One region of the Cellulomonas sp. zg-ZUI22 genome, then DNA from elsewhere that is predicted to be linked to it. Evidence: riboswitches for the same ligand, from Rfam matches in the RefSeq annotation. Region 1 holds a riboswitch; each other region holds the start of a gene.
The links. Region 1 has a riboswitch for thiamine pyrophosphate ahead of J1G43_RS04710 (ABC transporter permease). Riboswitches for the same ligand answer to the same signal wherever they lie in the genome.
Positions count from the first base shown of each region.

Region 2: linked by a shared signal. The riboswitch ahead of J1G43_RS00195 (thiamine ABC transporter substrate binding subunit) and the one ahead of J1G43_RS04710 (ABC transporter permease) in region 1 are both predicted to bind thiamine pyrophosphate.
Region 3: linked by a shared signal. The riboswitch ahead of thiM (hydroxyethylthiazole kinase) and the one ahead of J1G43_RS04710 (ABC transporter permease) in region 1 are both predicted to bind thiamine pyrophosphate.

Region 1 is NZ_JAFMUZ010000001.1:1,040,320-1,047,150, forward strand. It holds gene J1G43_RS04705 (FAD-binding protein) at 1-1,560, shown strand, start outside; TPP riboswitch at 1,682-1,775, shown strand; gene J1G43_RS04710 (ABC transporter permease) at 2,254-3,036, shown strand; gene J1G43_RS04715 (ABC transporter substrate-binding protein) at 3,138-4,109, shown strand; gene J1G43_RS04720 (ABC transporter ATP-binding protein) at 4,106-4,807, shown strand; gene J1G43_RS04725 (septum formation family protein) at 4,776-5,327, opposite strand; gene J1G43_RS04730 (sugar phosphate isomerase/epimerase) at 5,416-6,369, opposite strand; gene J1G43_RS04735 (Gfo/Idh/MocA family protein) at 6,366-6,831, opposite strand, start outside.
Region 2 is NZ_JAFMUZ010000001.1:32,160-38,990, forward strand. It holds gene J1G43_RS00185 (ABC transporter ATP-binding protein) at 1-279, opposite strand, end outside; gene J1G43_RS00190 (iron ABC transporter permease) at 276-2,051, opposite strand; gene J1G43_RS00195 (thiamine ABC transporter substrate binding subunit) at 2,054-3,196, opposite strand; TPP riboswitch at 3,276-3,397, opposite strand; gene J1G43_RS00200 (DUF4235 domain-containing protein) at 3,474-3,746, shown strand; gene mnhG (monovalent cation/H(+) antiporter subunit G) at 3,774-4,157, opposite strand; gene J1G43_RS00210 (monovalent cation/H+ antiporter complex subunit F) at 4,154-4,666, opposite strand; gene J1G43_RS00215 (Na+/H+ antiporter subunit E) at 4,663-5,238, opposite strand; gene J1G43_RS00220 (Na+/H+ antiporter subunit D) at 5,235-6,831, opposite strand, start outside.
Region 3 is NZ_JAFMUZ010000003.1:11,952-18,782, reverse strand. It holds gene J1G43_RS11460 (TrpB-like pyridoxal phosphate-dependent enzyme) at 1-789, opposite strand, end outside; TPP riboswitch at 986-1,084, shown strand; gene thiM (hydroxyethylthiazole kinase) at 1,076-1,906, shown strand; gene J1G43_RS11450 (thiamine phosphate synthase) at 1,903-2,574, shown strand; gene thiD (bifunctional hydroxymethylpyrimidine kinase/phosphomethylpyrimidine kinase) at 2,571-4,076, shown strand; gene J1G43_RS11440 (HAD family hydrolase) at 4,139-4,783, shown strand; gene J1G43_RS11435 (DsbA family oxidoreductase) at 4,821-5,573, opposite strand; gene J1G43_RS11430 (quinone oxidoreductase) at 5,570-6,553, opposite strand; gene argC (N-acetyl-gamma-glutamyl-phosphate reductase) at 6,630-6,831, shown strand, end outside.

The sequences.
Region 1 (6,831 bases):
GCGCGCCGGGTCGCCGGCCTGCTCGTCCTGCGCACCGACGTGCCGCACGACGGCGCGGCGAGCCCGTGGCTGCTGCTGCGCTGCACCAACCTCGTGTACGCCACCGGCGGCCCGGCGGGGATGTACGCGACGCGCGTGTTCCCGCACGGGCAGTGGGGTGCATCCGGGGCGGCGTACCGCGCGGGCGTGCACGGCAAGAACCTCACCGAGTGGCAGTTCGGGCTCGCGTCGACCAGGCCGCGGTGGAACGTCTCGGGCACGTACATGCAGGTCGTCCCGCGCTTCGTGTCCACCGACGCGGACGGCGGCGACGAGCGCGAGTTCCTCACCGAGGCGGTCGAGGACTACGGGCGCCTGCTGACCCTCGTGTTCCTCAAGGGCTACCAGTGGCCCTTCGACATCCGCAAGGCGCGCGACGGGTCGTCCCTGATCGACCTGCTGGTGCACCGCGAGACCGTGCTGCGCGGGCGCCGGGTCTTCCTCGACTTCCGCCGCAACCCCGTGCGCGACGACTTCGACGCCACCGCGATGAGCCCCGAGGCGTACGGGTACCTGGAGCGGGCCGGGGTGCTGGGCGGCACGCCGATCGAGCGGCTGCGGCGCATGAACGAGCCCGCGTACCGGTTCTACCTCGAGCGCAACCCCCAGGTGGACCTGGAGACCGACCTCCTCGAGGTGGACGTCTGCGCGCAGCACAACAACGGCGGCCTCGTCGTGGACGCCTGGTGGGAGTCGAACGTCAGCGGCCTGTTCCCCGTCGGCGAGGCGGCCGGGGCGCACGGCGTGTACCGCCCGGGCGGGGCCGCGCTCAACAGCGGCCAGGTGGGGGCGACGCGGGCCGCGCAGCTCGTCGCTGCGCGCCGCGACAGCCCGCCGCTCGACGACGCGGCGTTCGCGGCGGCGGCCGCGCCCGTGCTCGGCGCCGCGCTCGACCTGACGGTCCGTGCGACCGGCCGGGCCGCGGCCGGCGTCCCCGACAACACCGGTGACCTGCTGCGCGACGTGCAGGTGCTCATGAGCCGCGACGCCGGGCCGGTGCGCTCGGCCGCGTCCGTCCACGCCGCGCTCGAGCAGGTGCACGCCTGGCTCACCGGCTACCGCGACCTGGTCACCGCCGACCCCGGCTCCCGGCGGTCCGTCGACCGGACGTTCCTGGTCCGCGACGTGCTGACCAGCGCGTACGTGTACCTGTCGGCGATGGCCGACTACCTGGCGCACGGCGGGCGGTCCCGCGGGTCGGTGCTGTACACCGACCCCGACGGGGAGCTGCCGCTGGCCGGGCCGGACGGTGAGCCGCTCGACCTGCCGGAGCTGTACCGGTTCCGGCTCGACGCGGGCGCCCTGGACGGCGAGATCCAGGAGACGGCCTGGGTCCCGCCGGGTGGGGCGTCACCCGTCACCGACGACGGCCGGGCCTGGGCGCCGGTGGCGCCGCGCGACGCCGACGACCCCGCGGGGCTGCCGGTCTTCCGGTGGCGACCGCGGCGTCCCGTGCCGGAGGACGACGACTTCTTCGAGAACGTCTGGCGGGAGTTCCGCGAGCACGGCAACGTGCCCTGATGCGTCCGTCGCCGCGTCGGGTGCGACCCCGTCCGGGAGGTCCCGGGCGGGGTCGTCGGCGTGCGCGGCCACAGTGCGGACGCCTGCGGACGAACCGGACGTCCGGGGGTAGCGTCGGCGGCGTCGTGACACGGGGTGCCGCATCCGCGGCTGAGATCACACCCGTCGAACCTGATCTAGGTCGCACTAGCGAAGGGATGTCGCGCATGTCTCCCATGCGTCCGCTGCCGTCCGCCCATCTGCACCCGCACGCCCTGCACCCGCACGGCCTGCCCGGCGTGCGAGCACGGCGAGGTCCCGGGGCCGGCTGACCCGCCCACGCCGGCCCGCGTGACGTCACGCGGGCGGGCGTCGTCGTGCCCGTCCCGTACCGCCGCGCGCGGTGGGCGGCGCACGCCTCCGCGCACGTCCTGCCGCCCGCGTCGTCGTGGCGGGGGTGACGCGCGCCTGGAGGCGGTGCCGTCGCGCCCGCACCGACCCACCGGAGACACCCGTGCCCGCAGCACCCGCCGGTCCGACCCCGGCTGCACCGACCCGCACGGCCCCGACCCGCACGGCCCCGACCGCGGACGGGGCCACGCCGTGACCCGGGCCTCGGGCCGCCGGACGGGTGGTTGGCGCGCGTGGTGCAGCCTGGGCGCCGTCCTCGTGGCGTGGGCCGCCGCCAGTGCGACGGGTGCGGTCGACCCCCGGGTGCTGCCCGGACCGGTCGACGTCGCGCGCGCCGCGGCCGACCTGGTGGCCACCGGGACGCTGCTGCCCGCGCTCGCGGTCAGCGTGGGCCGTCTCGCGGCGGGTGCGCTCCTCGGCACGGGGGCCGGGCTGGTCCTCGGGCTCGTCGCCGGGCTGTCGCCGATCGGCCACGACGTCGTCGACCGGCCCCTGCAGGCCGTGCGGGCCGTGCCGTTCACCGCCCTGACCCCGCTGCTCGTCGTGTGGTGGGGGCTGGGTGAGACGCCCAAGGTGCTGCTCGTCGTGCTGGCGAGCGCCGTGCCCGTGTACGTCGCGACCGTCACCGGGGCCCGGGGCGTCGACTCCCGCCTGCGGGAGGTCGCGGCGGCGCAGGGCGTGGGCCGGTGGGTCACCGTGCGGCGCGTCGTGCTGCCCGGCGCGCTGCCCTCGGTGCTCGCCGGCGTGCGGCTCGCCCTGGGCACCGGCTGGGTCGCGGTGATCGTCGCCGAGCAGGTCGCGACCGACCGCGGGGTCGGGGCGCTGCTCACCGACGCCCGGACGTGGGCGCGCACCGACGTCGTCCTCGTCTGCGTCGCGCTGTACGCGGTGCTCGGCCTGGTCACCGACGCCCTGGTGCGCGGTGTGGAGCACCGGGCGCTGCGCTGGCGTGCTCCCGGGCCCGTCGCCCGGGCCGTCGCCCCCACCCCTGCCCCCGCCGTCCCGGCGTCCGACGCCCCCGGCGGACCTCCGCCGGCCCGGCATCCCCTGCCACCCGCCCGACCCCCGACCCAGGAGCCCGCATGACACCGCGCCCCCGTCCCCGCCGTGCACCGCGCGGAGTGGTCCCGTGCCGCACCCGGTCACGCCGCCGTCCGCCCGGCGCGTCCGCGTCGGCAGTGGGCGCGGTGCTCGCGCTGGCGGGCTGCGCCGCGGCGGGCGCAGGGTCCGGGGCGTCGTCCGCGCCCACCGGCGCACCCGCCACCACCCTGCGCGTCGGTCCGCTGTCGACGCAGAACCTGCTGACGCTCGCGGTCGACGACGGTCTGGCCGCCCAGCACCTGGCGGACGTCGGCGTCGACCTGGCGGTGTCCCCGTCGTTCCCGGCCTTCGCCCCCGCCGCCGAGGCGCTCGCGGCGGGCCACGTGGACGTCGTCTCCGGCTCCACCACGGCCGTGGTCGCCGCGCTCGCCGGCACGCCCGACCTCGTCGTGGTGGCCGTCGAGCACGACGCGGGTGACACCCAGGGCATCGTCGCCCACGGTGAGGTCACGGACGTGGCCGGCCTGGCCGGGCGCTCCGTCGCCGTGAACCGCGGCGGCACGGGGGAGTACCTGCTGCGGCTCGCGCTGCGGGAGGCGGGGCTGACGCCCGAGGACGTCACGGTCGAGCACCTCGCGCCGCCGGACGCCGCGACCGCCTTCGCCGCCGGCCGCGTCGACGCGTGGGCGACGTGGGACCAGTACCTCGTGGGCGCGCAGGCGCTGCCGGGGGTGCGGACCGTCGCGCTCGCGCGCGACCTGGGGTCGGACAACCGGACCGTTCACGTCACGACCCGCGACGTCGTCGAGCGGCACCCGGCGGCCGTGGCCGCGCTGTACGACGCCCTGGTCGCGGAGGCCGACGCGCTGCGGGCCGACCCGGGGCGCCGGACCGGGGCGTACCGGGCGTCGGGTGCGGACGCGCAGGTCGCGGCCGCGCTCGGCGCGCTGGAGACGCCGGACGTCCGGCCGGCCGACGACGGCTTCGCCGCCGAGCTGGCGCGCGTCGCCGCGCTGTACGTCGAGGAGGGGATGATTCCGGGCGCGGTCGACGTCACGGGCGTCGCCGTCGACGCGACGCGGCTCACCCGTGCCGAGGACGGCGGGGTGCGGCCGTGAGCGTGCGGGCGCGCGGGCTGCGGCGGGGGTTCGGCGGTCGGGACGTCCTGGCGGGCCTCGACCTCGACGTGCCCGCGGGCGCGTGCGTGGCGGTCGTCGGGCGCAGCGGGGGCGGCAAGTCCACGCTGCTGCGCGCGCTGGCGGGCCTGGACCCGGGCGCGCGGGCCGACCACCTGGAGGTGGCGGACCCCACGGCCGTCGTGTTCCAGGAGCCGCGGCTGCTGCCGTGGGAGCCGGTGTGGCGCAACGTCCTGCTCGGCCCGGGCCCGGTGCCGCGCGCGTCGGACCGGCCGCGGGCGCTCGCCGCGCTCGCCGAGGTCGGCCTCGCGCACCTGGCCGACGCGTGGCCGCTGACGCTGTCCGGCGGGGAGGCGCAGCGCGTCGCGCTGGCCCGCGCGCTGCACCGCGAGCCGCGCGTGCTGCTGCTGGACGAGCCGTTCGGTGCGCTCGACGCCCTCACCCGCCTCGGTGCGCACGCGCTGCTGCGGGAGGTGCGGGCGGCGCGGCCGGTGGCCACGGTGCTGGTCACGCACGACGTGGACGAGGCGCTCGCCCTCGCGGACGAGGTCCGCGTGCTCGACGGCGGCCGGCTGACCGCCGCCGTCGAGCCCGGGTCGTGCGACGCCCGCGGGGTCCTGCTGGAGCGGCTGGGGGTGCCGCGGCCGGTCAGAGGGCCGAGTCGCGCATGCTCCCCGTGAGCCCGCCCTCGAGGTGCACGACGAGGCACTGGACCACGTCGTCGCCCTGCGCCCAGCTCTCCGGGGTGGGGGAGAGGTAGGTGTAGTCGAGCGTGGACTCCTCGTACGACGTCCCGACGAACCCGGCGAACGCGTCGTAGCAGAACTGGTCGGCGTGCGTCGGCGTCTCGGCCTCGGCGTCCGCGGCCAGCGCCAGGTCGCTCTCGTGCTGCTCCTGGGTGAGGGTCGTCTCGGCGTAGATCTCGGCGTCGTGCTGCTCGGCGCACGGCACGGTCGGCAGTGCCGCGAACTCGGTGGCCTCCTCCGACTCAGCGAGGTAGTTGAGGCAGTCGCCCACCTGCAGCGAGAAGACGTCGGCCTCGGCGGAGGCCGTGATCTCGCCGCCGGGCTCGTCGCGCTGGGCGGCCTCGGGGCTGTCGCCCAGGACGGCGTCGACGACGGTGCCGCAGCCGGACAGGGCCACGGTGAGAGCGAGGGCGAGGGCGGGGACGGCGGTCGTGCGCCGGGTACGGAAGGTCACGGCGAGCAGTGAAGCAGCCCGACCCCTGCGGCCGTGATCGTGTCGGATCTCGATCCGGTGACGATCCTGTGAGTGCGCCGCGCGGCGGTCACAGGTGCGGCAGGACGTACCGCACGTGCCGCTCCGCCATCGTGCCGAGCGTCCGCTCGGGCGGCGCCGCCCAGACCTCCTCGTGGAAGATCTCGACCTCCACGTCGCCGGTGTAGCCGGCGTCGCGCACCCACCGGGTGATCGTCGCGAAGTCCACGTAGCCGTCGCCCACGTGCCCGCGGGAGAGCAGCGGGTCGGCTGCGAGCGGCAGCACCCAGTCGCACACCTGGTACCCGGCGAGGCGCCCCTCGGCGCCCGCGCGGGCGATCTGCCGCTGCAGGTCCGGGTCCCACCACACGTGGTACGTGTCCACCACGACGCCGACCACGTCGGGGTCGAACGGGGCCGCGAGGTCGAGCGCCTGGCCGAGCGTCGAGATCACGGCGCGGTCCGCCGCGAACACCGGGTGCAGCGGTTCCAGCACGAGTCGCACGCCGTGCGCGGCCGCGTACGGGGCGAGCTCGGCGATGCGGTCGGCGACGCGCCGACGGGTCGCGACGACGTCGCGGGCCGGGTCGTCGGGGCCGTCGGCGGCCGGGGTACCCGCGGGGTAGGGGAGCGCCGGGCCGCCCGGGCCGGACGCGGCGGGCAGGCCGCCGACGACCAGGACGAGCTCGTGCGTGCCGAGCGTCGCGGCCTCCCGGATCGCGAGCCGGTTGTCGTCGAGGGCGACGCGGGCGGCGTCGTCGTCGGCCGTCGTGAGGAAGCCGCCGCGGCACAGCGACGAGACGCGCAGCCCGTGGTCGGCGACGACCTTCGCCGCGACGTCGGCGCCGACCTCCTGCACGCGGTCGCGCCACACGCCGATGGACGACAGCCCGGCGTCGGCGGCGGCGGCCGCCGCCTGCGGCAGGGTCAGGTGCTTGGTGGTCGCGGTGTTGAGCGACAGGCGGGCCAGGTCCGGGCGGCGCCCGGCGGCCGGCTCGCCGACCGGGGCGACGGGCGTGCTCACAGCGTGATCTCGGGGACGTCGAGCCGACGGCCCTCGTCCGACGAGCGCAACCCCAGCTCCGCGAGCTGCACGCCCCGCGCGGCGGACAGCAGGTCGAACCGGTGCGGGCGGCCCAGGGCCACGTCGACGAGGAACTCCTCCCACTGCGCCTTGAACCCGTTGTCGAGGTCGGCGTTGGCCGGGACCTCGAGCCACTGGTCGCGGAAGCGCTCGGTGGTCGGCAGGTCGGGGTTCCACACGGGCTTCGGCGTGGCCGAGCGGGGCTGCGCGACGCAGTGGAACAGGCCGGCGACCGCGGACCCGGCGGTGCCGTCGACCTGGAACTCGACGAGCTCGTCACGGTGCACGCGCACGGCCCACGACGAGTTGATCTGCGCGACGACGGGGTCGCCGGCCGGCGTCTCGAGCTGGAAGATCCCGTACGCCGCGTCGTCGGCCGTGGCCTCGTAGGCCTCGCCCTGC
Region 2 (6,831 bases), 1.0 Mb from region 1:
GCGGTGCGCGAAGAGCTGGCCGTCCTGGAACAGCAGGCCGAACCCGCGCCGGTGCACCGGGACGTCCACCACCGAGACGCCGTCCCAGGCCACGTCACCCCCGGACAGCGGCTCGAGCCCCGCCACCGCGCGCAGCAGCGAGGACTTGCCGCAGCCGGAGGGTCCCAGCAGCGCGACGACCTCCCCGGTCGGCACGCTCAGGTCCACCCCCGCGACGGCCGCGGACGCCGCCCCGGGGTACCGCACGACGACCTCCGCGACCTGCAGCCCGTCGCTCACCACGCACCTCCGGTCCCGGGGCGGCGCAGCCGCTCGCACACCGCCACGATGCTCGCCGTCAGGGCGGCGAGCAGCACCGACGCCGCCAGTGCGGCGCCGTAGTTCTCGGCCCCGGGGCGCCCCAGCAGCCGGAAGATCACGACGGGCAGCGTCGGGTCCTGCGGCCGCGCCAGGAACGACGTGGCACCGAACTCCCCCAGCGACGCGGCGAACGCGAACCCGAGCGCCAGCCCGACGGCCCGCAGCGCGACCGCCAGGTCCACCGTCCGCAGCACCCGTCCGGGTGCGGCACCCAGGGTCGCGGCGACCTCACGCTGCCGCGGGTCCACGGCACGCAGCACGGGCAGCACGGTGCGCACCACCAGGGGCACGGCGACGACGGCCTGCGCCACCGCGACCAGCACGGGGCTGGTCCGCAGGTCCACGGGCAGCCCCAGCGGTGCGTCCATCGACACCAGGAACCCGAAGCCGACGGTCACGGCCGACACCCCGAGCGGCAGCATGAACAGCGCGTCCAGCCCGGCGACGGCCCGGCGGGCGGCGGTGCGCCGCGGGCGGCGCGACACGAGCAGGGCCACGAGCCCGCCGACCACCAGGGCGAGCACGGTGGCGTCGACGGCGGTGCGCACCGACGTCCCGGCGGCCTGCCACGCGCTGACGGCCAGCGTGTCCTGCGGCACGGCCAGTGCGGCGTAGTTGTCCAGGCCCCAACCGCGCGGGGTGCGCAGCGAGCGCACGACGAGGTGCACCAGCGGCAGCGCGAGCAGCCCGGCGACGGTGAGCGCAGTGACGGCGACCGCGACGGCGTCGATCGGGTCGCGCAGCCGCACGGGGCGGGCGTCCGCCGCGGTACCGCCGAGGGTGGGGGCCGCCTCGGTGCGGGCGCGGGCGCGCCCGGCCAGGGCGAGCGCCGCCACGACCACGACGAGCTGCACGACGGACAGCACGGCGGCGGCACGCAGGTCGAGGAACTGCGTGGTCTGGATCCAGATCTCGGTCTCGACCGTGCCGTACCGGCGCCCGCCCAGCACCAGGACCGTGCCGAACGCGGTCGCGCAGAACAGGAACACCAGGGACGCCGCGGAGGCGATCGCGGGGCCCAGCGCCGGCAGCGTCACCGTCCGCAGCACGCGCCACGGCGAGGCACCGAGTGCCCGGGCCGCCTGCTCGGCTCGCGGGTCGAGCCGCTCCCACAGGCCGCCGACGGTGCGCACCACCACCGCGTAGTTGAAGAACACCAGCGCCAGGACGATCGCCGCGAACGAGCCGTCCAGGCCCAGCCCGCCCAGCAGGCCGCCGTCCACCAGCAGCGAGCGGAAGGCGACGCCGACCACGACCGTGGGCAGCACGAACGGCACCGTGACGAACGCGCGCAGCGCCCCGCGCCCGGGGAACCGGCAGCGGTACAGCAGGTACGCGCCCGGCACGCCCAGCAGCACGGCGCCCAGGGTCCCCAGCCCGGCCTGCGCGAGCGTCTGCCCGACCACGCGCCACGTCCGCGGGCGGGTGAGCACGTCACCGAACCCGGTCAGGTCGAGGCGCCCGTCGGCGACGAACCCCCGCCCGACGATCTCCGCGACGGGCCACACGAAGAACACCGCGAGGAAGAGCAGAGGCAGACCGGCCGCCACGGCCCACGCCACGCGGACGCCCCACCCGGTGCGCGGTCCGCGTCGCCGCGGCGCGCCGCCACCCGCCGGCCCGGCACCGGGGCGGGGGCCCGGGTGCGGGTCGGCGGGGTCGACGGCGAGCGCCGCGGCGGGGACGGGCACGGTCAGCCGATCACCGTGTCGGACCACGTGGCGAGCCACTGCTCGCGGTGCGCGGTGACGTCGGCGGGTGCGACCTCGAACGGGTCGTCGGCCAGCGGGGCCCACGCGGCCCACTCCTGCGGCAGCTCGACCGTCGAGCTCACGGGGTACATGTACATCGACCCCGGGATGTCCGCCTGGACGTCGTCCGAGAGCAGGAAGTCGAGCAGCGCCGCGGCACCCTCCGGGTTGGCGGCACCCGCCAGCACACCCGCGTACTCCACCTGGCGGAAGCACGTGTCGAGCAGCGCGCGGGTGGTCGGGGCGTCGGCACCGTCGGGCACCGTGAACGGCGGCGACGACGCGTAGGACAGCACGACGGGCCGCGGGCCGTCGCCGCCGCCGGCGGTGAAGTCGGTGTAGTACGCCTCGGACCACCCGTCGGCCACCTGCAGGCCGTTGTCCCGCAGGCCCGCCCAGTAGTCCGCCCAGCCGTCCTCGCCGAACGCCCCGACGGTGGCGAGCAGGAACGCCAGCCCCGGGGACGACGTGACGGGGTCCGGCACCACGACGAGGTCGCGGTACGCCGGGTCCAGCAGCGACTCGAGCGTCGTGGGCTCCGGGACGCCGCGCTCCGCGAACCAGGCCGTGTCGACGTTGAGGCAGACGTCACCGAGGTCCACCGCGGTCAGCGCTCCGGCGTCGTCGCCGGGCACCGCGTACGCGGCGGCGTCCTGCGCCGCCGGGGCCGTGAGCTCGGCCGGCACCAGGACGCCCTCGTCGAGCGCGCGCGACGCGAACGCGTTGTCGATGCCGAACACCAGGTCGCCCAGCGGGGCGTCCTTGGTGAGCACGAGCTGGTTCACCAGGGCGCCCGCGTCGGCCTGCTGCACCACCTCGACGCGCAGCCCCGACTCCTCCTCGAACTGCTCGAGCAGACCGTCGGACAGCGCGAAGGACTCGTGCGTCACCAGCGTGACGGTGCCGGCGCCGTCCGTCGGGTCGTCCGCCGCGCCACTGCCGACGGCGGAGCAGGCCGTCAGCGCGACGAGGCCGGCGGTGGCGACGAGGCCCGCCGCCGCGCGCCGGGCCGGGGTGGTGCGGCGCCGGGTCGTGCCGTGCTGAGGGCTGCCGTGCTGAGGGCTGCGCGCCCGGGGGGTGGTCATGCGTGTGGTCCTCCGTCGTCGTCGGAGGGGTCCCGCGCCGCCGTCCCACGGCGCTCGCCGCACGGACGACACCACGGGAGGAGAGACAAGCCCGACTCCCTACGCCGGTATCACCCGGATCAGGTTCGAGGGTCTGCGGTGGTCCGCACTCTCAGCGTCCTGCCACCGTCACCGGCGACCGACGCTCCCCTGTCGTTCGCGGACGATCCTAGCCCCGACCTGTGCGCCGGCCGGATCCCGGGTAGCGTCCCTGCAGGCGACGACGACGGAGGAGAACATGTCGGACGACGGGAACAAGCAGTCGATGACCGCGAAGATCGTGGGCGCGGGGGTCACCCTCGTCGCCGCGTGGGCGGTCCAGAAGCTGATCGACGCGGTCTGGACCAGGACCAAGGGGCACAAGCCGCCGTCGCCGGACTCCACGGAGCCCGACATCAAGTTCGGCGAGGTCGCGACCGCGGCGGCGATCAGCGGTGCCGCGATCTCGCTGTCGCGCGTGCTGGCGACGCGCGGCGCCGCGAAGCTCGCCGGGCGCGCCGCCCGGCGCTGACCCGCTGCTGCGACGCCCGGGGACCGCTCAGTCGTCCCCGGGCGTCCGGCCGGGGCGCGTCTCCCCGAGGTCGCGGGACAGCTCGTCGACCACCAGCAGGTCGTTGCGGACCTTGCCGGTGCGGAAGCCCGCCCGGCCGACCATGTGCGCGGCGACGGGTGCGGTGAGCATCTGGAAGATCGCGACGAGCACCAGGGCCCACACGGCCCCGCCCTCGCGCAGGCGCAGCGCCAGGCCGATCAGCACGAGGATCAGCCCGAGCACCTGCGGCTTCGTGCCGGCGTGCATGCGCGACAGCAGGTCGGGGAAGCGCAGGGCGCCGACCCCGGCGGCGAACGCGAAGAACGCGCCGCCCAGCAGGCAGACGATCGAGGCGACGTCCGCCACGGTGCCCCACGTGTCCTGGCTCATCGCGTCTCCTCGTCGGCCGGGCCGCCGTGGTGCTCGGGGTCCGGTTCCTTCTCGACGGTCTCGCGGGCGCTCGGGGCCACGGCCTCGTGGACCGCGGGCTCGCGCGCGCCCGCCCCGTCCGCGGCGGCGTCCTCGGCGGCGCGACGCCGGCGGCGGCGCGCCTGCTCCTCCTCCTGCTCGAGGCGGCGCTTCTCGGCCTCCTCGGCGGCGACCTCCTCGCGCGTGCGCACCCGCCCCTCGCCCTCGGGCTCGACGGCGGCGAACCGCGCGACGGTGACCGACCCGACGAAGCCCACGAGGGACAGCACCACGAGCAGCGGAACGACGTCGGCGCGCCGGTAGTAGGCCGCGTACAGGGCGATCGCGGCGATCATCGTCGTGACGACGATGTCGAGCGCGACCGTGCGGTCGAGCATCGACGGGCCCTTCTCGGCCCGCACGATCGCGAGCAGCGCACCGAGCGTCAGCAGGACGCCGCAGACGCCGACGACGACGTCGAACACGTTCACCGGGACGTCACCTCCCCCGCGCGGCGCGAGCGCTGCAGCCCCGCCTCCGCGAGCTCCTCGTCGGACGCGAGCGCGCGCAGCAGCCGCGCCTCCTGGTCGAGCACGTTCTGCCGCGCCTTCTCGACACCACCGCTGGTCTCGACGTCCAGGACGTGCACGTACAGCCGCCCCGTGAGTCGGTGCGCCTCGACGATGATCGAGCCGGGGACCAGCGAGACGAGCTCGGCGGTCAGCGTGAGGTACAGGTCCGAGTGGCTGCGCAGCTGCACGCAGATCACCGCACCGCGCGGGGTGTGCCGCGGCCGCAGCGCGACCAGGCTGACCTCGAACGACGCGCGGACCAGGTCGAGCGCGAACCGGCCCAGCAGCACGAGCAGCCCGACGGGGTGGACGCGGCCGCGGAACTCGACGCGCGTCATGCGCAGGCCGGCGGTGACCAGCAGGCCCAGCAGCACGCCGTTGACGACGTTGCCCCAGGTGACCTGGCCCCACAGCAGGACCCACACGACGGTGAGCCACAGCACGGTGGCCCACTGGAAGCGCCAGCCGGCGCGGCGCGGGTGCAGGCTCACCGGTCACCCCCGCCGCTCTCGGCGTCCTGCGTCGCGGGCACCACGTCCTCGTCGACCTCCGAGTCCTCGGCCGCGCGCTGCGACTCGCCCTCGCCGCGCTCCCCGTCGGGCAGCACCGCCTCGATGTACGGCGAGCGGTCCGCGAGGGTCTGGGCGGCCCGGCCCGTGTACGCGTACAGCGGTCCGGCGAAGACGGTGAGCGCCAGGCTGACGACGACCAGGGTCGCCGTGGGGACCACCATGTGCGCGGGCACGTGGTTGGCCGGCAGCTCCTCCGGCGGGCTCTGCCAGAACGCCTTGTTCCACGCCTTGATCAGCGCGTACAGGGTGAGCAGCGAGGTGACGACCGACCCGACGACCAGGGCGTACCCCAGCGGGGTCCCGAGCGCGACACCCGCCTCGAGCAGCCCGACCTTGCCGAGGAACCCGGAGAACGGCGGGATGCCGCCGAGGTTCATCGCGGGCACGAAGAACAGCACGGCCAGCACCGGCGTCATCTTGGCGAGCCCGCCCAGCCGGTCGAGCGACGTGGTCCCGCCGAAGCGTTCGATCAGGCCGACGACGAGGAACAGGGCCGTCTGCACGGTGATGTGGTGCACGACGTAGTAGATGGCCGCGGTCCAGCCGAGCACGCTGCCCAGCGCGACCCCGAACACCATGTAGCCGATGTGGCTGACGAGGGTGAACGAGAGCAGACGTTTGACGTCGTCCTGCGCGACCGCCCCCAGGATGCCCACGAGCATCGTGGCCAGGGCGACGCCCATGAGGATGTCGTCGAGCTGCCCGCCGGGGAACAGCAGGGTCTGGGTGCGGATGATCGCGTAGACGCCGACCTTGGTCAGCAGGCCCGCGAACACGGCCGTGACCGGCGCGGGCGCGGTCGGGTAGGAGTCCGGCAGCCAGGACGACAGCGGGAACACGGCCGCCTTGATGCCGAAGGCCAGCAGCAGCATCGCCTGCAGCATGGTGCGCACGCCGGGGTCGACCTCCGGCAGGCGCAGCGCGAGCTGCGCGAGGTTCACGGTGCCCGTCGCCGCGTACACCGCCGCGATCGCGACGAGGAAGAGCACCGACGACAGGATCGCGACGACCACGTAGATGGTGCCCGCGCGGATGCGCTCGGTGGTGCCCGACAGCGTGATGAGCACGTACGACGCGGCGAGCAGGATCTCGAAGCCGACGTAGATGTTGAACAGGTCGCCCGACAGGAACGCGTTGGCGACGCCCGCCGACAGCACCAGGTACGTGGGGTGGAAGATCGAGATGGGGGCGAACCGCTCCCCGTCCTCCCGGCCCTGCGCCAGCGAGTACACCAGGACGCAGAGGATCACCACGGACGAGACCGTGAGCATGAGGGCCGACAGGCGGTCGGCGACGAGGCTGATGCCCACCGGCGCCGCCCAGTCCCCGACCTCCACGACGACCGGCCCCGAGTCGGCCAGCACGAGCAGCGCACCGGACACCACGGCGACGAGCGCCAGGGTCACGAGCGAGACGATGCGCTGCAGCCGGGGCCTGCGGTAGAGCGCGAGCGCCAGGCCCGCCGCCGACAGCGGCAGGACCACGGGCAGGGGGACGAGCCAGCTCCAGTCG
Region 3 (6,831 bases), on a different contig from region 1:
GCCGATCTCGTCGAGCTGCGCGAGGGCCTCCTGCCCGATGACGCTCTGGTGCAGCAGCACGTGGTTGAGCACCGAGCCCAGTGCGTAGTGCGCGTTCGGGTCCTGCGCCGCGACCTCGACCGCCTCGCTGATCGCCATGCCGAGCGACCCGGTCGTCGTCGGGTCGGCCGCGAGCATCGCCCGCCCCGCCTCGGTGAGGTCCGACGGCGACGGGTGGCACGTCGCGCCGTACGTCTCCATCTGCATGCGGCGGTACGGCTTGGCGTCGTAGGACGCCCGTACCTGCCACACCTCGAGGTCGAGGCCCAGCAGCGCGCACGCCATCGACAGCGACGCGCCCCACTGCCCGGCGCCCGTCTCCGTCGTCAGCCGGGTGATGCCCTCGACCGCGTTGTAGTACGCCTGCGCGACCGCCGTGTTGGGCTTGTGCGAGCCGGCGGGGGAGCCGCCCTCGTACTTGTAGTAGATCTTCGCCGGCGTGCCCAGCGCCCGCTCGAGCCGCAGGGCGCGCACCAGCGGGGACGGCCGCCACAGTGCGTAGATCTCGCGGACCGTCTGCGGGATCTCCACCCAGCGCTCGGTCGAGACCTCCTGCGCGATGAGCGCCATCGGGAACAGCGGCGCCAGGTCGTCCGGGGTGAGCGGCTCGCGCGTGCCGGGATGCAGCGCCGGCGGGCACGGCTCGGGCAGGTCCGCTGCCAGGTTGTACCAGTGCGTCGGCACGGCGGACGGCACCACGGTGCCGACCGGGTCGGTCAGCGGCGCGGGTCGGGTGGTGTCGGGGGTCATGTCGCCTCGCAGGTTCTGGCGCGCACGCGCGCTGGTCGGCGCGGACCGCGCAGGGCACCCGGGGGCGCCGGCGACCCGCACCCGTGAGCGTAGCGGCGGCCTCACCCGCCCGGGGCCCCCGGGCGGGTGAGGCATCGAGGCGTCCGCAGGGCGAGACCTGCTCTCGGCAGCGTCACCGCCGGCGGGCTAGGGTCGGCGGCGAGACACGGGGTGCCCTGTACCGAGCAGGGCTGAGATCACACCCGTCGAACCTGATCTCGTTCGTACGAGCGAAGGGATGTCCGCCATGACGTCTGCCCTGCCCACCGACCTCGCCGCCGCATGTGGCGCGGCCCTCGACGAGCTGCGACGGCGTACCCCGCTCGTGCAGTGCCTGACGAACGAGGTCACGACGAACCTCGTCGCCAACGCGCTGCTCGCGATCGGCGCGTCCCCCGCGATGGCGAGCGTGCCGGGGGAGGCCGAGGAGCTCGCGGGCGCCGCGGGCGCCGTCCTGGTCAACCTCGGGACGCCGGGGCCGGACCAGCGTGCGTGCCTCGCCCCGACGGTCGCGGCTGCCGCGGGGGCTGGTGTGCCGTGGGTGCTCGACCCGGTCGCGGTCGGTGTCCTGTCGGTCCGGACGCGGCTGGCCGGCCACCTGCTCGGCGAGCGTCCGGCCGTGGTGCGCGGCAACGCCAGCGAGGTCCGCGCGCTCGCGGGCTTCGTCTCCGCCGGTCGCGGTGTCGACGCGCGCGACGACGTCGACACCAGCGCCGACGCCGCCGACGCCCTCGCGCGGCGCACCGGCGGGGTCGTCGCGGTGTCCGGGCCGGTCGACCTCGTCACCGACGGCATCACGCACGTGCGGCTCGCGGTCGGTGACCGGCTCCTGACGACGATCACCGGGTCCGGGTGCGCGCTGGGCGGTCTCGTCGCGGCCTTCACGTCGGTCGCGCCGCCGCTGACCGCGGCCGTCGCGGCGTCGGCGGCCCTGGGGCTCGCCGCCGAGCGCGCGGTGATCGACGCGCGCGGCCCCGCGTCGTTCCAGGTCGGGCTCCTCGACGAGCTGTACCTGCTGACCCCGGACGACCTCGCGTGCCGCGTCGCGGCCGCGCAGCGGATCGGCGTGCCGGCATGAGCGCGCTGCCCGCGGGCATCTACCTCGTCCTGGACGCCGACGTGTGCGGACGTGCCGGACACCGTCCCGCGGACGTCGCGGGCGCTGCGGTCCGTGCCGGTGTCGGCACCGTCCAGGTGCGCGCCAAGCGGGCGACCGCCCGCGAGCTCGTCGCGCTGACCGTCTCGGTGGCCGACGCGCTGCGCCTCGCGGGTCCCGCGGTGCTCGTCGTGGACGACCGCGTCGACGTCGCGCTCGCGGCGCGGGCGCGCGGCGCCCACGTCGACGGTGTGCACGTGGGGAGGCGTGACCTCGAGGTCGACGACGCGCGCGCGCTGCTCGGTCCGGACGCCCTGGTGGGCGCCTCGGCGGCGCTGCCCGAGCACGTCCGGGCGGTCGCGGGCGCCGACTACCTGGGGTCGGGGCCCCTGCGGCTCACGCCCACCAAGCCCGAGGCGGGGCCGGCGATCGGGGTCGCCGGTGCGCGTGCGGCGGTCGTCGCGGCCGGCGGTCGTCCCGTCGTGGCCATCGGTGGGCTCGACGCCTCCGACGCACCGGCGCTGCGCGCCGCCGGGGTGCACGCCATGGCCGTCGTCGGCGCCGTGTGCGGTGCCCCGGACCCCGGAGGAGCCGCGGCGCGGCTGGTCGAGGCGTGGGACCGCGCCGCGGCGCCGGCGGTGGCCCGGTGAGCGCCGCACCGGCCGCGTCCGCGACCGGCGCGCGCCTCACGGGCAGCCGCGTGCGCGTGCTGTCGGTCGCGGGCACCGACCCGACGGGCGGTGCCGGTGTCCACGCCGACCTGAAGTCGTTCGCCGCGCACGGCGCGTACGGCATGGCCGTGGTGACCGCGCTCGTCGCGCAGAACACGCACGGGGTGCGGGCGGTGCACGTCCCCGGCGTCGACTTCCTGCGCGCCCAGCTCGACGCCGTGAGCGACGACGTCGTGGTGGACGCGGTGAAGATCGGCATGCTCGGCACGCGCGCCGTCGCCGACGAGGTCGCGCTCTGGCTCGCCGGTGCGCGCCCACCCGTCGTCGTGCTCGACCCCGTCATGGTCGCGAGCAGCGGGGACCGGTTGCTCGACGCGGACGCCGAGGACGCCGTGCGGCGGCTGGTCGCGCTCGCGGACCTCGTGACGCCGAACCTGCCCGAGCTCGGCGTGCTGCTCGGTGAACCCGTCGCGACGACGTGGCCGGGCGCGGTCGACCAGGCCCGGCGGCTCGCGCACCGGTCGGGCGTGACGGTGCTGCTCAAGGGCGGCCACCTCGCCGGGGACGCGAGCCCGGACGCGGTCGTCGGTCCGACGACGGTGACCGAGCTCGGCGGGGCGCGCGTGCGCACGACCAGCACGCACGGCACGGGCTGCTCGCTGTCGGCCGCCGTCGCGGCGCTGCGCCCGCGACGGCCCGACTGGGTGGCGGCGGCCCGGGAGGCGAAGGAGTGGCTCACCGGCGCCATCGCCGCCGGCGAGGCCCTCGCGGTCGGGTCGGGGCGGGGGCCTGTCGACCACCTGCACCACGCGCCGACACTGGGTGCGCGCCCGTTCAGCGTCGACGCGTGGGAGCGGGCGGCCGGACTGCGCGGCGCGTGCGACGACCTGCCGTTCGTGCGCGGGCTGGCCGACGGGACGCTGCCCGTGGACGACTTCGAGGCCTACCTGCACCAGGACGCGCTGTACCTCGCGCAGTACTCCCGGGTGCTCGCCCGGGCGAGCCAGCTCGCGCCCGGCCCCGCGGCCCAGGTGTTCTTCGCGCAGGGCGCGGCGCGGTGCCTCGACATCGAGGCCCGGCTGCACGAGGAGCGGCTCACCGGCAGCGGCAGGTCCGGTCCGGCGAGCCCTGCGACCACCGCCTATGTCGACCACCTGCTGGCGGTCGCCGCGACGGGGTCGTACGCCGAGGTCGTCGCCGCGGTGCTGCCGTGCTACGTCCTGTACGCGGACCTGGGCGCGCGCATCCTGGCGCGCGCGGGCCACCTGGGTGCGCACCCGTACGGCGACTGGGTCGCCACCTACGGGGACCCCGCCTTCGCGGCGGCGGCCGACCGTGCCTCCGACCTCGCCGACGCCGCCGCGCGTGAGGTGGGTGCGGTGACCCGCGCACGCATGCTCGCTGCGTACGCGGCGTCGTGCGCGCACGAGGTCGCCTTCTTCGACCAGGTGCGTGCGCGCCCGCTCGCGCCCGTCGGGTGACGCGGGACGAGGCGGCGCCGGACGGGTGACGGGGGTGCCACGGGCCTGGCAGGGTGTCCGCCGTGGATGACCTGACTCCGCGTCCGCGGTGGGCCGACGTGCGCGCCGTCGTGTTCGACGTCGGCGAGACGCTCGTGGACGAGACGCGCGCGTGGGTGCAGGTCGCCGGGGAGGTGGGTGTGCCGCCCCTGGCCCTCATGGCGGTGCTCGGGGCGCTGGCCGAGCGCGACGAGCCGCACAGCCACGTGTGGCGGCACGTCGGTGTCGATCCGCCGTCGACCCCCCCGGAGATCCGGCCGGACGACCTCTACCCCGACGCGCTGCCGACCTTGCGGGCGCTGCGGGCCGCGGGATACCTCGTCGCGGTCGCTGGCAACCAGCCGGCGCGCGCCGAGCACCAGCTGCGGGCCGCCGGTGTCGAGGTGGACCTGCTGGCGACCTCGGCTCGCTGGGGAGTGGCCAAGCCTTCTCCGCAGTTCTTCGCCCGCGTCGTGACGGACCTCGGTGTGCCCGCGCACGACGTGCTCTACGTGGGCGACCGGCTCGACAACGACGTCCTGCCGGCGCGTGCCGCGGGCATGCGCACGGCGCTCGTGCGGCGCGGCCCGTGGGGCTACGTGCACGCCCGACGCCCCGACGCCGCGCTCGCGGACGTGCGCGTGGACTCGTTGCGCGAGCTCGTCTCCCTCATGCTCGGCGTCCGGTGAGCCCGCAGGGTGGACCGCGCCGACGGGTGGGACGCCGTCAGCAGGAGCCGTCGGTGCACACCTCGCCCGCAGGTGCGACGACCAGCGGGTTGGCCTCGCGCCAGCCCGCGTCGAGCAGCTGGGAGAACACCTCGGCGGGCTGCGCACCGGACACCGCGTACCGGCGGTCGACCACGAAGAACGGCACGCCGGTGACCCCGAGCGTGCGCGCCGTCGCCAGGTCGTCCCGGACGTCGTCCGCCGCGGCGTCGCCCTGCAGCGCAGCCGCGACACGGGCGTCGTCCCACCCGTGCGCGGCGAACCCGGCCTGCCGGGCGATCGCGCCGAGCGCGCCGGGCGCGCCGAGGTCGGCGCCCTCCTCGAAGTGCGCCGAGAACAGCGTCTCCATGGTCGCGTCGACCAGCGGGGCGCCGCCCGCCTCACGGGCGAGGTGCAGCAGCCGGTGGGCGTCGAACGTGTTGAAGGCGAGCGTCGCGTCGAAGTCGTAGTGCAGCCCGTCCGCGGCACCGACCGCGGCGACGCGCGCGAACATCTCCTCGACCCGGTCCCGCGGCAGGCCCTTGGCGGCCACGAGCGCGTCGATCTCGGGGCGGCCGGGCCCCGTCGGTGTCTCGGGGGACAGCTGGTACGAGCGCCACACGACCTCGACGTGGTCGCGGTGCGGGAACGCGCGCAGCGCGGTGGCGAACCGGCGCTTGCCGATCCAGCACCAGGGGCAGGCGACGTCGGACCAGACCTCGACGGTCACGGTGCGGGGAGGGGAGGTGAACGTGGGGGCGTCGAGCGTCACGGGAGCAGCAGGACCTTTCCGGTGGTGGCACGCCCCTCGAGGGTGCGGTGGGCGTCGGCGGCGTCCGCCAGGGGGTAGGTGGCTCCGACGTGGACGTCGAGGGCGCCAGCGGTGACGGCCTCGAAGAGCTCGCCCGCCCGCCAGAGCAGCTCCTCGCGCGTGGCGGTGTAGTGGGCGATCGTCGGGCGCGTGACGAAGACCGACCCGGCGGCGTTGAGGCGCTGGAGGTCGACCGGGGGCACCTGGCCCGAGGAGCCACCGAACAGCACGAGCGTGCCCCGGCGGGCCAGCGACGCGAGGGACGCGTCGAACGTGTCCTTGCCGACCCCGTCGTAGGCGACGTGCACGCCGCGACCGCCGGTCAGGTCCCGCACGAGGGCCGGGAGCTCGGTGGTCAGGTCCGACAGCTCGCGGTAGCGGATGACGTCGGACGCACCGGCGGCACGCGCCAGGTGCTCCTTCTCGACGGACCCGACGGTCGAGACGACGCGGGCGCCACGCGCCGCGGCCAGCTGGGTCAGCAGCAGCCCGACGCCCCCGGCACCCGCGTGCAGCAGCACGTCGTGACCCTCCTCGACGGGGAAGGTCGAGGAGACGAGGTAGTGCGCGGTGATGCCCTGCATCGGCAGCGCGGCCGCGGTGGCGTCGTCCACGCCCGGCGGGACGGGCAGCGCGTCGGCCTCGCGGACGGCGACCAGCTCCGCGTAGGAGCCCTCGGCGGACGCCCACGCGACGCGGTCCCCGGGCGCGAGCGTGGTGACGTCCGAGCCGACCGCGACGACCTCACCGGCGCCCTCGGACCCCACGACATGAGGAAACGGCATACGGTAGATCCCGCCGCGACGGTAGGTGTCGATGAAGTTGACGCCGGCCGCCGCGACGCGCACGAGCACCTCGTCGGGTCGCGGCTCAGGGTCCGGGACGTCTCTGACCTGCAGGACCTCGGGGCCACCGGCGTGGGTGGCGATGACGGCGCGCATGCCAGCCGCAACCGTGCGAGGTGAGTCGACTGTTCCCGTTTCTCCTTGGTATTTGTCTGCACTCGACTGTATGTTCATGCACATGACGTTCACGGTGGCGGTAGCCGGGGCCAGCGGATACGCCGGCGGGGAGATCCTGCGGCTGCTGCTCGACCACCCACAGGCACGCATCGGCACGCTCACGGCGCACTCCAACGCGGGGACGCCGCTCGGGGCGCACCACCCGCACCTCGTGGAGCTCGCCGACCGCGTCCTGGAGCCCACGACCGCGCAGGCGC